One region of the Bradyrhizobium sp. HKCCYLR20261 genome, then DNA from elsewhere that is predicted to be linked to it. Evidence: predicted binding sites of a transcription regulator. Region 1 holds the regulator's gene; the other holds the start of a gene.
The links. The regulator PhoB, encoded in region 1, activates phosphate uptake and scavenging genes when phosphate is short. The targets are predictions, from matches to a motif close to TGTCATNNANCTGTCAT.
Positions count from the first base shown of each region.

Region 2: the regulator PhoB is predicted to act here: its motif matches at 2,695-2,711, upstream of ACQR1L_RS10545 (alkaline phosphatase D family protein).

Region 1 covers NZ_JBNPUZ010000001.1:114,014-119,838, forward strand. The annotation lists gene ACQR1L_RS00530 (HupU protein) at 1-183, opposite strand, end outside; gene ACQR1L_RS00535 (HoxN/HupN/NixA family nickel/cobalt transporter) at 210-1,232, opposite strand; gene ACQR1L_RS00540 (trypsin-like serine protease) at 1,503-2,819, opposite strand; gene phoB (phosphate regulon transcriptional regulator PhoB) at 2,914-3,621, opposite strand; gene phoU (phosphate signaling complex protein PhoU) at 3,638-4,354, opposite strand; gene pstB (phosphate ABC transporter ATP-binding protein PstB) at 4,383-5,204, opposite strand; gene pstA (phosphate ABC transporter permease PstA) at 5,201-5,825, opposite strand, start outside.
Region 2 covers NZ_JBNPUZ010000004.1:97,716-103,540, forward strand. The annotation lists gene ACQR1L_RS10535 (Crp/Fnr family transcriptional regulator) at 1-485, opposite strand, end outside; gene ACQR1L_RS10540 (response regulator) at 651-1,025, shown strand; gene ACQR1L_RS10545 (alkaline phosphatase D family protein) at 1,048-2,622, opposite strand; gene ACQR1L_RS10550 (TAXI family TRAP transporter solute-binding subunit) at 2,750-4,108, opposite strand; gene ACQR1L_RS10555 (4a-hydroxytetrahydrobiopterin dehydratase) at 4,475-4,777, shown strand; gene ACQR1L_RS10560 (YkvA family protein) at 4,879-5,295, shown strand; gene ACQR1L_RS10565 (TAXI family TRAP transporter solute-binding subunit) at 5,409-5,825, opposite strand, start outside.

The DNA of each region.
Region 1 (5,825 bases):
CAGCTCGACGACCTCGTCGCCGGTCTCCTCGCTGACAGAAGGGTGCCAGATCAGGTCGATGCCGGATTGGCGCAGCTCGTCGAACCAGCCGGAGGCGCCGCTTTCCAGGATCGACATCGTGCAGCCGCCGCAGCTCGCGCCCTGCAGCCACAGCATCCTGGTCATTCCCTCCGCGCCGGCCATCGTGAGGTCCTGCCCTCAGCACAGCTTCATGCTGTCGTGTTTGGTATCTCCCCGGGGTTTAGCGTCCCCGCACGAAGGGTGGCAAGCGCCGCGTCGGCCTCGGAACCGCGCGGGCGGCGGTTGAAGAATACGGCGCCGGCCCAGATCAGTCCGAACAGGACGACCGCGACGATCCCCAGGTCGGCGATTCCGTCACCGAGCGCGCTCGCAACATCGGCCCACGTTCCGGTCAGGCCGAACAGCGGCGCCAGCAGCGTGGCGGCCTCGACGCCGCCGATCACCAGCGCGATCATCACCGACAGCCCGGTGATCACCAGATTGTAGCGTCGCTTGCGGGCGGGATCCGTCAGCGCCCAGCGGTAGGCGCCGACCATCAGCATGCCGTCGGCGGTGTCGACGGTCGCCATCGCCGCGGCGAACAGCGCCGGGAACACCAGGATATGCACCAGGCTCTCGCCGCGGGCCGCTTCGGTCGCCGACAGGCTCAAAAGACCGATCTCGCTGGCGGTGTCGAAGCCAAGGCCGAACAGGAAGCCGAGCGGGAACATATGCCAGGCGCGCGAAACGACCCGCAGCACGGGCCGCAGCAGACGAATCAGGAGGCCGTTGCCGGGGCTCGCGCTGTCCGTCTCGGACCGGGGCGAGCGGCGCCAGAGGTTCACGAACAGGACGAGGTTCGCCAACGCGATCAGCAGCAGGAAGCCTGCCGAGACCGAGGTGCCGATGGCGCCGCCGATCGCGCGGATCGCACTGTCCTCCCGCAACAGATCCGCGCCGGCGACCAGGCTCACGACGATCGTGGCGATCACGACGACGCTCGAATGGCCGAGCGCGAAGTAAAGACCCGCGGCGCGCGGCGCATCGCCGTCCTGCACCAGCTTGCGGACCACATTGTCGATCGCCGCAATATGATCGGCATCGACGGCGTGGCGGAGGCCGAGCAGCCAGGCCAGCAGCGCGGTGCCGACGATGGCCGGACGGTCGGCGTAGAGCGCGAACGCCCAGGCCCAGGCGAGCGCATTGGCGAGCACAAGGCCGGCCAGCAGCATCGCATTGCGACGCCCGACCGGCCGCAGCCAAGCCGGAACGAAACGCGCGGAGCGAGGATGATCAATTGGCAAAATCGTCATACTCGGACAAGAGAGCAAGACCTGCGCCAAAAGGCAAGGCTCGCGCTGCCGCGCCCAAATCACTTGTAAATCAACCCTCGTCGCCCGTGCGGCTGAGGTCCCCGGCATTGCTTTGGCAATCCGCTATCCGGTCACGCACAAACATTGACCAGCCGGTGTCCAACTCTCTTCCTCTTCCTGTCCCTCCCCTCACCGCGCGGATGCGCTCTGCGCGGCGATCTCGCGCCGCACGGCCGCCTCGAACTGGCTGGCGGGCGCGGCAAACATCAGCCGGGTCTCCTCGTGGAACGCCGAGAAGATCCCGACCACCACCGGCTCGCCGCCGATCTCGGCCAGGATCGGCGAGCCCGAATAGCCGAAATTGGCAAGGCAATGCACGGTCAGGAGACGGGCGTCCCTGGTCATGCTTGCGCTACAATTGCGCTGGCCGGTCGGCGAATAGCGCCGCTCCTGGCCATAGCCGATCTCGGAGATGGCGCCGGCCTTGGTCGCAGCCGCGAGCTCATCCCGGCCCACGGACTTCACCGCCACGGGCTTCGAGGGCAGCGCATCCTTCAGGATGATCAACGCCCAGTCGGCTGGCGAGCGGTCCAGCGACCATTTGTCGTGCTGGGTCGGAATGAACTCAGGCGCCACGATCAGCTTGTCGGCGACCGACGAGGCCGCGGGAGTGCCTCTGTTCATGCCAGCGAGGAAATGGACGTTGCCGGGGCTGACCTGCCCGACGCCGTTGAAGACACAATGCGCCGCCGTGAGCACCACGCGCGGCGCCACCAGCGTGCCGGTGCACGAACCTCCCGTGCTGTATTGCGCCACGGTCACGACACCGATCGAGGAGGCCGGCCAGGAGGTGGGATCGACGACGTCGCCGAAGTGCCGGTCGAGACCGAGCAACTGCTCCGCGCGCGGATTGGCAATCCCGGCATCGACCGATTCCGGCTTCGGCCGCCACGCGGCAATGGTGGCCTCGGCCTGGCGCCGCTGCGCTTCGCTGAGCTTCACTCTCTGAATCTCACGGCCGGCCGACCTGACGCCGCTGCGACCGGCCATCACGAGCCAGGCATAACCCTGGATGACGTCCCGGGTCATGACCTCGCCGTCGAGCATCATCAGGCCGAGCATGTATTGCGACTGGGCAAAGCCCTGCGCGGCGGCGCGATTGAACCAGCGGGCGGCTTCGCCGTGATCGCGGGCGGCGCCTTCACCGTTGAAATAGGCGATGCCGAGATAATGCTGGGCGACGGCGAGCCCTTGATCGGCGGCCTTGCGGTACCAGACCAGCGCCTCCGCCTGGTTGCGCGGGGCGCCCAGGCCGAAGGCCTGCATGAATCCGACATTGAACTGCGCGCGCGCATCGCCCTTGGCGGCGAGCGGCTGGAGCCGGCGTAACGCCGCCGCCGGCAGCCCGTTCGAAGCCGCAGCGACGGCGTCCTCGAGCTCGGCGGCCGCGGCATTGCCGGCAGCCACAAGCAACAAGGCCAACAAGATAGCGAGCGTCCTGATCATTGCGTCTGCCGAGGTCCGACCATGATGATGGGAACTCGATCACACAGGATCAAGACGGCAACGGCATGACCGCGCGATCAGGCCTGCTCGCCCGTTAGGCCTGCTCCGACTTGGCGAAGCGATCGTCCAGCGCATAGCCGGCGCCACGCACAGTGCGGATCGGATCCTGCTCGCGGCCGGGATTGAGCAGCTTGCGCAGGCGGCCGATGTGCACGTCCACCGTGCGCTCATCGATATAGATGTCGCGGCCCCAGACGCTGTCGAGCAACTGCTCGCGGCTGAACACGCGGCCGGGATGCTCGAGGAAGAATTCGAGCAGGCGGTATTCGGTCGGGCCGAGATCGATCGGCCGGCCCGAGCGCGCCACGCGGCGCTTCTCACGGTCGAGCTCGATGTCGCCATAGGAAAGCACTGTCGCCAGCCGCTCCGGGCTCGCCCGCCGCAGCAGGCCCTTCACGCGCGCCAGCAGCTCCGGCACCGAGAACGGCTTGACGATGTAGTCGTCGGCGCCGGTCGCAAGCCCCCGCACACGCTCGCTCTCCTCGCCGCGCGCGGTGAGCATGATGATCGGCAGCTGCTTGGTCTCGGACCGCGCCCGCAGCCGCCGGCACAGCTCGATGCCGGACAGGCCCGGCAGCATCCAGTCGAGCACGACCAGATCGGGCACGCGCTCCTTGAGCCGCGTGTCGGCCTCGTCGCCGCGCGCCACGGTCTCGACCTCGTAGCCTTCGGCCTCGAGGTTGTAGCGCAGCAGCGTCGTCAGCGCCTCCTCGTCCTCAACCACCAGAATTCGCGCACCCATGTCGAAATCGTCTTTCTCAGTTACCGGGGATCGTGGTCGCGAAGCTGGTCATGTCGCCCTTCGGGCGCTTGTCCATGATCTGCTGGCCCTCGATCATATAGAACACCGTCTCGGCGATGTTGGTGGCGTGGTCCCCCATCCGCTCGATGTTCTTGGCGCAGAACATCAAATGGATGCAGAACGAGATGTTGCGCGGGTCTTCCATCATGTAGGTCAGGAGCTCGCGGAACAGCGAGGTGCAGATCGCGTCCACCTCCTCGTCGCCCTTCCAGACCGTCATCGCCGCCGGCAGGTCATGCGCCGCATAGGCGTCCAGCACCGTCTTGACCTGCGACTGCACCAGATCAGTCATGTGCTCGAGGCCGCGGATCAGCTTCAGCGGATGGAAGTCGCTCTCCAGCGCGGCGACGCGCTTGCCGATGTTCTTGGCGAGGTCGCCGATGCGCTCCAGATCGGTGGCGACGCGCATCGCGCCGACGATCTCGCGCAAATCCACCGCCATCGGCTGGCGGCGGGCGATCGTCAGCACCGCGCGCTCCTCGATGATGCGCTGCAGCTTGTCGACCTCGGCGTCGGCGGCGACCACCTTCTGGCCGAGCGCCACGTCGCGCCGCACCAGCGCGTCGACGGAATCGACGATCAGCCGCTCGGCGAGGCCGCCCATCTCCGACACCAGCCGGGTCAGGTCCTGCAGATCGCTGTCGAACGCCTTGGCGGTATGTTCACTGGCCATGTTGATCTCCTGAAGAATGCTGTCGGCGTCAGCCGAACCGGCCGGTGATGTAGTCCTGGGTCCGCCGATCGCTCGGCGAGGTGAAGATCTTGCTGGTCTCGTCGAACTCGATCAGCTCGCCGAGATACATGAAGGCGGTCTTGTCGGAGACGCGGGCCGCCTGCTGCATGTTATGGGTGACGATCGCGATCGTATAGTTCTCCGCGAGCTCCTGGATCAGCTCCTCGACCTTGGCGGTCGAGATCGGGTCGAGCGCCGAGCACGGCTCGTCGAACAGGATCACCTCGGGCCGGACGGCGACCGTGCGCGCGATGCACAAGCGCTGCTGCTGGCCGCCGGACAGCGACAGGCCGGAGGCGTTGAGCTTGTCCTTGACCTCGTTCCACAGCGCGCCGCCGCGCAGCGCCTTCTCGACGCGGTCGTCCATCTCGGACTTCGAGATCTTCTCGTAGAGACGGATGCCGAAGGCGATGTTCTCGTAGATCGTCATCGGGAACGGCGTCGGCTTCTGGAACACCATGCCGACCCGCGCGCGCAGCAGATTGAGATCGAGCTTGGGATCGAGGATGTTGGTGTTGTCCAGCATCAGCTGGCCGGTGGCGCGCTGGCCCGGATAGAGATCGTACATCCGGTTGAAGATGCGCAGCAGGGTGGACTTGCCGCAGCCGGACGGGCCGATGAACGCCGTGACGCGGTTGGTGCCCAGCGTCAGGTTGATGTTCTTCAGCGCGTGATGATCGCCGTAATAGAAGTTCAGGTTGCGCGCGGTCACCTTGGCCGGCGCCTCGGGGAGCGGCTGGCCGTGAAGGGTGTGAGCGGGCTGACTGACGGAGACGGACAGTTCGGTCATTTCGTTTTCCTCTCGGCGCCGAGAATGCGTGCACCGACGTTCAAAGCGAGCACGGCCAGAGTGATGAGAAGGGCTCCGCTCCAGGCCAATTGCTTCCAATAGGCATACGGGCTCTGCACGAAGTTGTTGATGGTGACAGGCAGGTTCGCCATCGTCTTGGAGAGGTTGAGGCTCCAGAACTGGTTCGACAGCGCGGTGAACAGGAGCGGCGCGGTTTCGCCGGCGACGCGGGCGGTCGCCAGCAGCACGCCGGTGATGAGGCCGGAGCGCGCCGCGCGGTAGGCGATGCGGCGGATCACCAGCGAGCGCGGCAGGCCAAGCGCCGAGGCTGCCTCGCGCAGCGGGTTGGGCACCAGCAGCAGCATGTCCTCGGTGGTGCGCAGCACGACCGGGATCACGATGACGGCCAGCGCCAGCGCACCGGCGATGGCGGAGAAGCCGCCCATCGGCACCACGACGGCGCCGTAGATGAACAGGCCGATGATGATCGACGGCGCCGACAGCAGGATGTCGTTGATGAAGCGGATCACCGAGGTCAGGCGGTCGTTGCGGCCGTATTCGGCGAGGTAGGTGCCGGCGAACAGGCCGAGCGGCGCGCCGATGCCGACGCCGATCACGGTC
Region 2 (5,825 bases), on a different contig from region 1:
CATTTCGCCGTGCGCTGCTCGATCGAGTGGATGGCGTTGCAGGCGGTCGACTGGAACATCTGCGCCAGCATGCAATCGGCATAGCGCGCGAATACGTTGCGCAGCGTCTTCGATTGCAGCTTGGCCGCGGCGAGGCGTGACAGGGGCAAGCGGACGAACGGGCCGCCGAACTTGACGACGATCCGCGTATAGGCCGGCAGGAAACCCTCGCTGACGATGCCGCCGACCGCGCCCTCGCGGCCGACCAGAATGGTCTCGACGTCGCGACCGTCCTCGTTGGGAACCAGGTAGGATGTCAGCGCCGGGCCGCAGGGAAAATGCACGATCTGCACGTCGTCGCCGGGGCGATACAGCAGTTCGCTCGGCGTCGCCTGGTCCTCGACCAGGTAGGGCGCGATCAGGGCATAATCCGGCGGACTCAACCGGCGCAGCAGATTGTTGTAGGGTCGCTCACGCGCAAGTGTCGTCACAGTCTGGGTCGGCATCGAAATCCCCCGCGTTACGCATGTGCGTGATCTGTGCTTCTTGTGTTCACAAGTGCACAGACACAGGAACTCCGATATGATGGCTTCGGTTCCAGGACCCGCCAGCGTGCTTGCGATGAGGCGCCGGCTGCGGGAGCCAGTTTCACCTTGGAACCCGCAGATCACATGACCCGCTCGCAACCCAGCGTGCCCGAGCTCTATCAGCATGTGCTGGTCGTCGAGGACGACCCGATCATTGCGCTCGGCTTGGAAGACACCATCACTGATCTCGGTGTGGCCGAGGTCAGGATCGCGGCGAACGTCGCCACGGCGCTCGCCATGATCGAGGAGCGGGCGCCGGAGTTCGCGCTGCTCGATGTCGGCCTGGTGCGCGAAAAGAGCTTTGCAATCGCCGAGCGTCTCAGCACGCTCGGCATCCCCTTCGCATTTTCGACCGGCTACGGCGCCGACGGCGTGCCCACAGCGTTTTCCGACCGGCCGCGCTTGCCGAAGCCCTGCCCGACCGATGCCCTGGAGGTCGTGCTGCGGCGACGCGATTAGTCGTCGCCGCAGCGAAACGCCGTCAGCCCAGTTTCGGATCGAGCGTGGTCGACCACAGCGCGACGTCGGCGCGGTCGCGCAGGGTCACGGTCATCTGGCCGCTCGCCCCGTCGATCTTGACGTGACCGAAGAACTGCATGCCGGCCGACGGCGGCAGGTTCTGCTTGTCGAGACCGGGCGCCTTGATGAAGCGCACCTCGGGGCCGAAGGTGTTGTCGAGCTCGTTCGGACCGAACGTGCCGGCATGCAGCGGACCCGAGACGAACTCCCAGAACGGCTCGAAGTCCTGGAATTGCGCCTTGTTGGGATCGTAGTAGTGCGCGGCGGCGTAGTGCACGTCGGCCGTCAGCCATACGGTATTCTGGATCGGCGCCGTCTTGATGAAGCGCAGGATCTCGGCGATCTCCAGCTCGCGGCCGCGCGCCGGACCGTCGCCCTGCGCGATCGCCTCGGAGCCCTTTTTGTTGGCCGCGTCATCATAGACGATCAGGCTGAGCGGCATGTCGGAGGCGATCACCTTCCAGGTCGCGCGCGAATTCAGCAGCGCCCGCTTCAGCCAGCGCATCTGCTCCGGCCCGATGAAGTAGGACGACGGGCCATAGCTGTCCTCGAGGTTCGGACCGTTGGCGCCGCGATAGCTGCGCTCGTCGAGCACGAACACATCGAGATGCGGGCCGTAATTGATCGTGCGATACACTCGGCCCGGCTCAACGATGCTCTCGCGCATCGGATACATTTCGTGGAAGGCCCGCGCGGCGCGCGCCGCGAGCAGCTGGATTTTGCGCTCCTTGTAGGCCGCCGGCAGGTCCTTGGAGGCCGACCAGTTGTTGGTCACCTCGTGATCGTCCCATTGCACGAAGATGGGCACCTCGGCATTGAAGGCCCGCACGTTCTCGTCGAGGAAATTGTACTTGTGAGCGGCCCGGAATTCGTCGAGCGTCTCGGCGACCTTGGCCTTCTCCTCCACGGTGAGGTTCTTCCAGACCTTGTTGTCCGGCAGCTTGACTTCGGACTTGATCGGACCATCGGCATAGATGGTGTCGCCGGAATGCAGGAAGAAATCCGGACGATGCTTCTTCATCGTCGCGAAGGTGAACATGCCGCCATCGTCGGGATTGATGCCCCAGCCCTGGCCGGCGACGTCGCCGCCCCAGACGAACGACACGTCGCGCTTGTTGCCTGGCGCGGTGCGGAAGCGGCCGACCACCGGCTCGCTCTCGACGGCGGTGTGGGAGAGGTCGCGGAATTTGACGCGGTAGAAGATGTCCTGGCCGCTCGGCAGATTGTCGATCAGCATCTTGGCGGTGAAGTCGCTCTCCGGCAGCACCGCGATCGGCGGCAGCGCGCGGGCGTCCTTGAACGATTCGGTGGTCGCGACCTCGACCAGCATCTGCGACGGCCGGTCGGCACGCGCCCACACCACGCCGCCGTCCATGCTGACATCGCCGGACTGCACGCCATGGGTGATCTGCGGCCGGTCGGCCGCGCGGCTGAGATAGGGGGTCGCGAGCGTCGTGACGCCGGCGGCAGCGGCCGTCGAGAGGAAGCGGCGGCGCGACAGACGAAGCGACGGCGGGCGGACAAGATGAGCGGTCATGGGAATCTCCTGATCGGCTCGCGCGCGAAAGAGGACGCGCAGCGCCATGGCCGGCAGACCTAGGAAAGATTGATGACGCTGCAATTACACGGCTGGTCGAGACGCACGCGGCAGGCGCGGCGCCGGCTCACGTCCCGGCGGCGCGGAGCTGAGCGCTGGTCCGCTGCAGGTTGGCCGGCATGCTCATCAGGATCAGCTTGCGGTCGGCCACCGCGTTGTGGAACTGCTCGAGCGCGATGTTGAACGCGGTCAGCGCGGCGTGCTCGATCGCGCCGTCCTCGAAGCAGGTCAGCGTGTTGCGCAGGATCTCGTCGGCCTCGGCCTGGAGCTGGTCGAGCTCCTCGGTCGAATCGCTCTTGCGCGCGATCGTGATCATCTCCAGCAGCCGGTCGCGCAGCGAGGTGTTGATGGTGCGCTCGTCGCGCTTGAGATAGCCCGCGAACCAGGCGCCGGCCGAGCCCATCGCAGACAGCGCCATCAAGCTCCACCAGATGTAGTCGCTGTAGCGGTCGAGGAAGGTCTTCTCCTCGCCGTCGACGAATGCGGCGGCACCGGGATGAGCGGGAATCGCGGCGTCCTTGTCGGTGTCGGGCGTTTCGATCTTGGCGGTGAGCGGGAATTCCGACAGCAGCTGCTGGCGGGCCGAGAACAACTGATGCGTAAAGGCCGAGACGGTGGAATCGGCGAGACCCTTGCGGGCAACAATGTGGTGGTTGAAGCTGATCGTCTTGACTTCGTCTTCCGGACGGTCAGGCGAGCCGCCGAACGCGCCCGAGGGAATCTCGGCGGCCTCGTACTCCGGATGGTTCTGCGCGATGGCCTCGGCCGAATCGATCGCCAGGAAGGTCGGCGTGCCGCCGTCCTTGGTGGCGGCCGCGATCGCATCGGCGGTGATCTTGCTGTTGATCGGCCCGGCGGCGAGATAGACGTCCGCCTTCTGGTTACGGACGGCTTCGGCGGCCTCGGTGATCGGGAATTGCACGATCTCGACCTTGCCGGCATCGACGCCATACTGGTGCAGGATCACCTTCAGCAAGTTGGCGTTGGCCGGGGTGCGGCCGATGATGCCGACCTTGTGGCCGGCGAGCTGGGAAATCTTGGTGATCTTGGCGCCGCTCTTGCGGCCCTTGCCCTTGCCGGCCGGCGGCACCCAGAGCACGGCCACGTTCTTGCGCAGGGTGGCGACGGCCTGCGCGTTCTTCGGCACCTCGAGATCGCCGCGCACGATCGCGAGGTCGACCTTGCCGGCAGCCAGCGCCTGCGCACTCTCGCCGGCGCCTTCCGTCGGTACCGGGCGGAGCCGGACATAGGCGTGGTTCTGCGAGAACGCCTGGGTGAGGGCCTGGACGACCTTGAGATCGTCACTGTTCGGCGGACCGACGGCGATCTTGAGCACGACCGGCCGCATGGCAAAATAGTACGCACCCGCCAGAGCGCCGACGATCGCGAGGATCCCGGCGATGACGATGAACACGGCAGGGCGCATCTGGGAGCGCTGTGCTGGCGTGGTCTGGGTGTCTGCCAGGTCCGTTCCTCCGGTCACCTCGAGCCGGGGAACGACGCCAGGGGCGGCTTCGTCCGGCCTCGACCTCCGATAATGCCGAACTGTAGCAAATTTCTTGTCCGCCCGGGGTGACATCTGCGTCATGGTTACCGTGGCACGAGTGCTCGGGCAGACAACCATGGCGAGACGGCGATCCGGCGGCGCTGCTGTGACAAGGCTCTGACGGGGAAGCGGTTTCCAGTCACCGGCCCGAGAGGATCGGGGCGCGTGATCCGGACCGGCGCGATGACCGTAGAGATCCGGACGGATCGATCTGTGCGAGGAAGAGGACGAGAGGAGGACATCAAGATGGCCCAACCACTTTCAGGGGACGCACGCGCCCATGCCTTGCGCGAGCTTTCCGGCTGGTCCGAGCTGAACGGCCGCGACGCCATCACCCGCACCTTCACCTTCAAGGACTTCAACGCGGCATTCGGCTTCATGACGCGGGTCGCATTGATCGCCGAGAAGCAGGACCATCATCCCGAATGGCGCAACGTCTACCGCACGGTCGAGGTGGTGCTTGCCACCCACGACGCCGGAGGCGTGACCGCCCGCGACATCGCGCTTGCCACCGCAATGAACGCGATCGCAAGCGAGATCGGCGACTGACCGAGATCGCTGCCCAGCGACGTCTTGCAGCAGAGGTCGTCATCCCCACATGTCGGCTCGACGGCTGCGCCACCGCGCAGCCTCGGAACCGGAGATCGGACATGGTGTCGGATTCGGCCGACTACAGCGTCGGCTTCGAGCCGGCGGAGCGGCTGGCGCAGGATCGCGAGACGCTTCGCCGTCGTTTCTGGGTGAAGTTCAAGAAGGTCGTCGCGCGGCTCCCGTTCGCCGAGGAGCTGCTCGCGGCCTACTACTGCGCTTTCGACAAGGAGACGCCGCGGCACGTGCAGGTGTCCCTGCTCGGCGCGATCGCCTACTTCGTGCTGCCGTTCGACTTCGTTCCGGACGTGCTGCCGATCCTCGGCTTCACCGACGACGCGGCAGTTCTCGCCACGGCGATCCGCATGGTGACCTCGAACATCACGCCCGATCATCATGCCGCCGCCCGCGCCATGCTCGCGCGACTCGCATCGGACAGGTCCGCGAAAGATTCGGCGGATGACGATCATCGCGACTGAGGGTGGCCACGTCAGGCGGCATGCCCAGGAGACCAAAAGCCCCGCTCGGACATCCGAGCGGGGCTTTTCAGTTCATGCCGACAGAGCCGAGGGGTGCCCGGCGGGCGGTCTCGTCAGCGGCCGCGCGCCTGGGCGCGGGCGCTGCCGGTCTTCTCGGCCTCCCAGGCCTGGTACTGCTTGAACAATGCTTCGCGATCGGCCTCGCTCGGCAGCGCCTTGCCGGCGTTGCTCTGCTTCAGGAAGTCGTCGAACCGATCGCGCTGCGCGCCCTCCATCGCGTGGCTCTCCAGCCATTTGCTGGCGGCGGGCAGGCGCTGCCAGCCGGCGAGCGGCGCCGACAGCGACACTTCCTTCCACTTCGGATGGAAGGGCGGGTTCTGGAACGCCGGGAATTTGGTGAAGAACGCATCGACGAAGGTCGCGAGCTTGCGGTAGCGGTCGGTGTTCGGCGCCCAATTATAGGCGGCAAGCACCGCGGGCACCGCGATCGTATCCACCTTCTCACCCTCGGCGATCAGGTTCGGATAGTC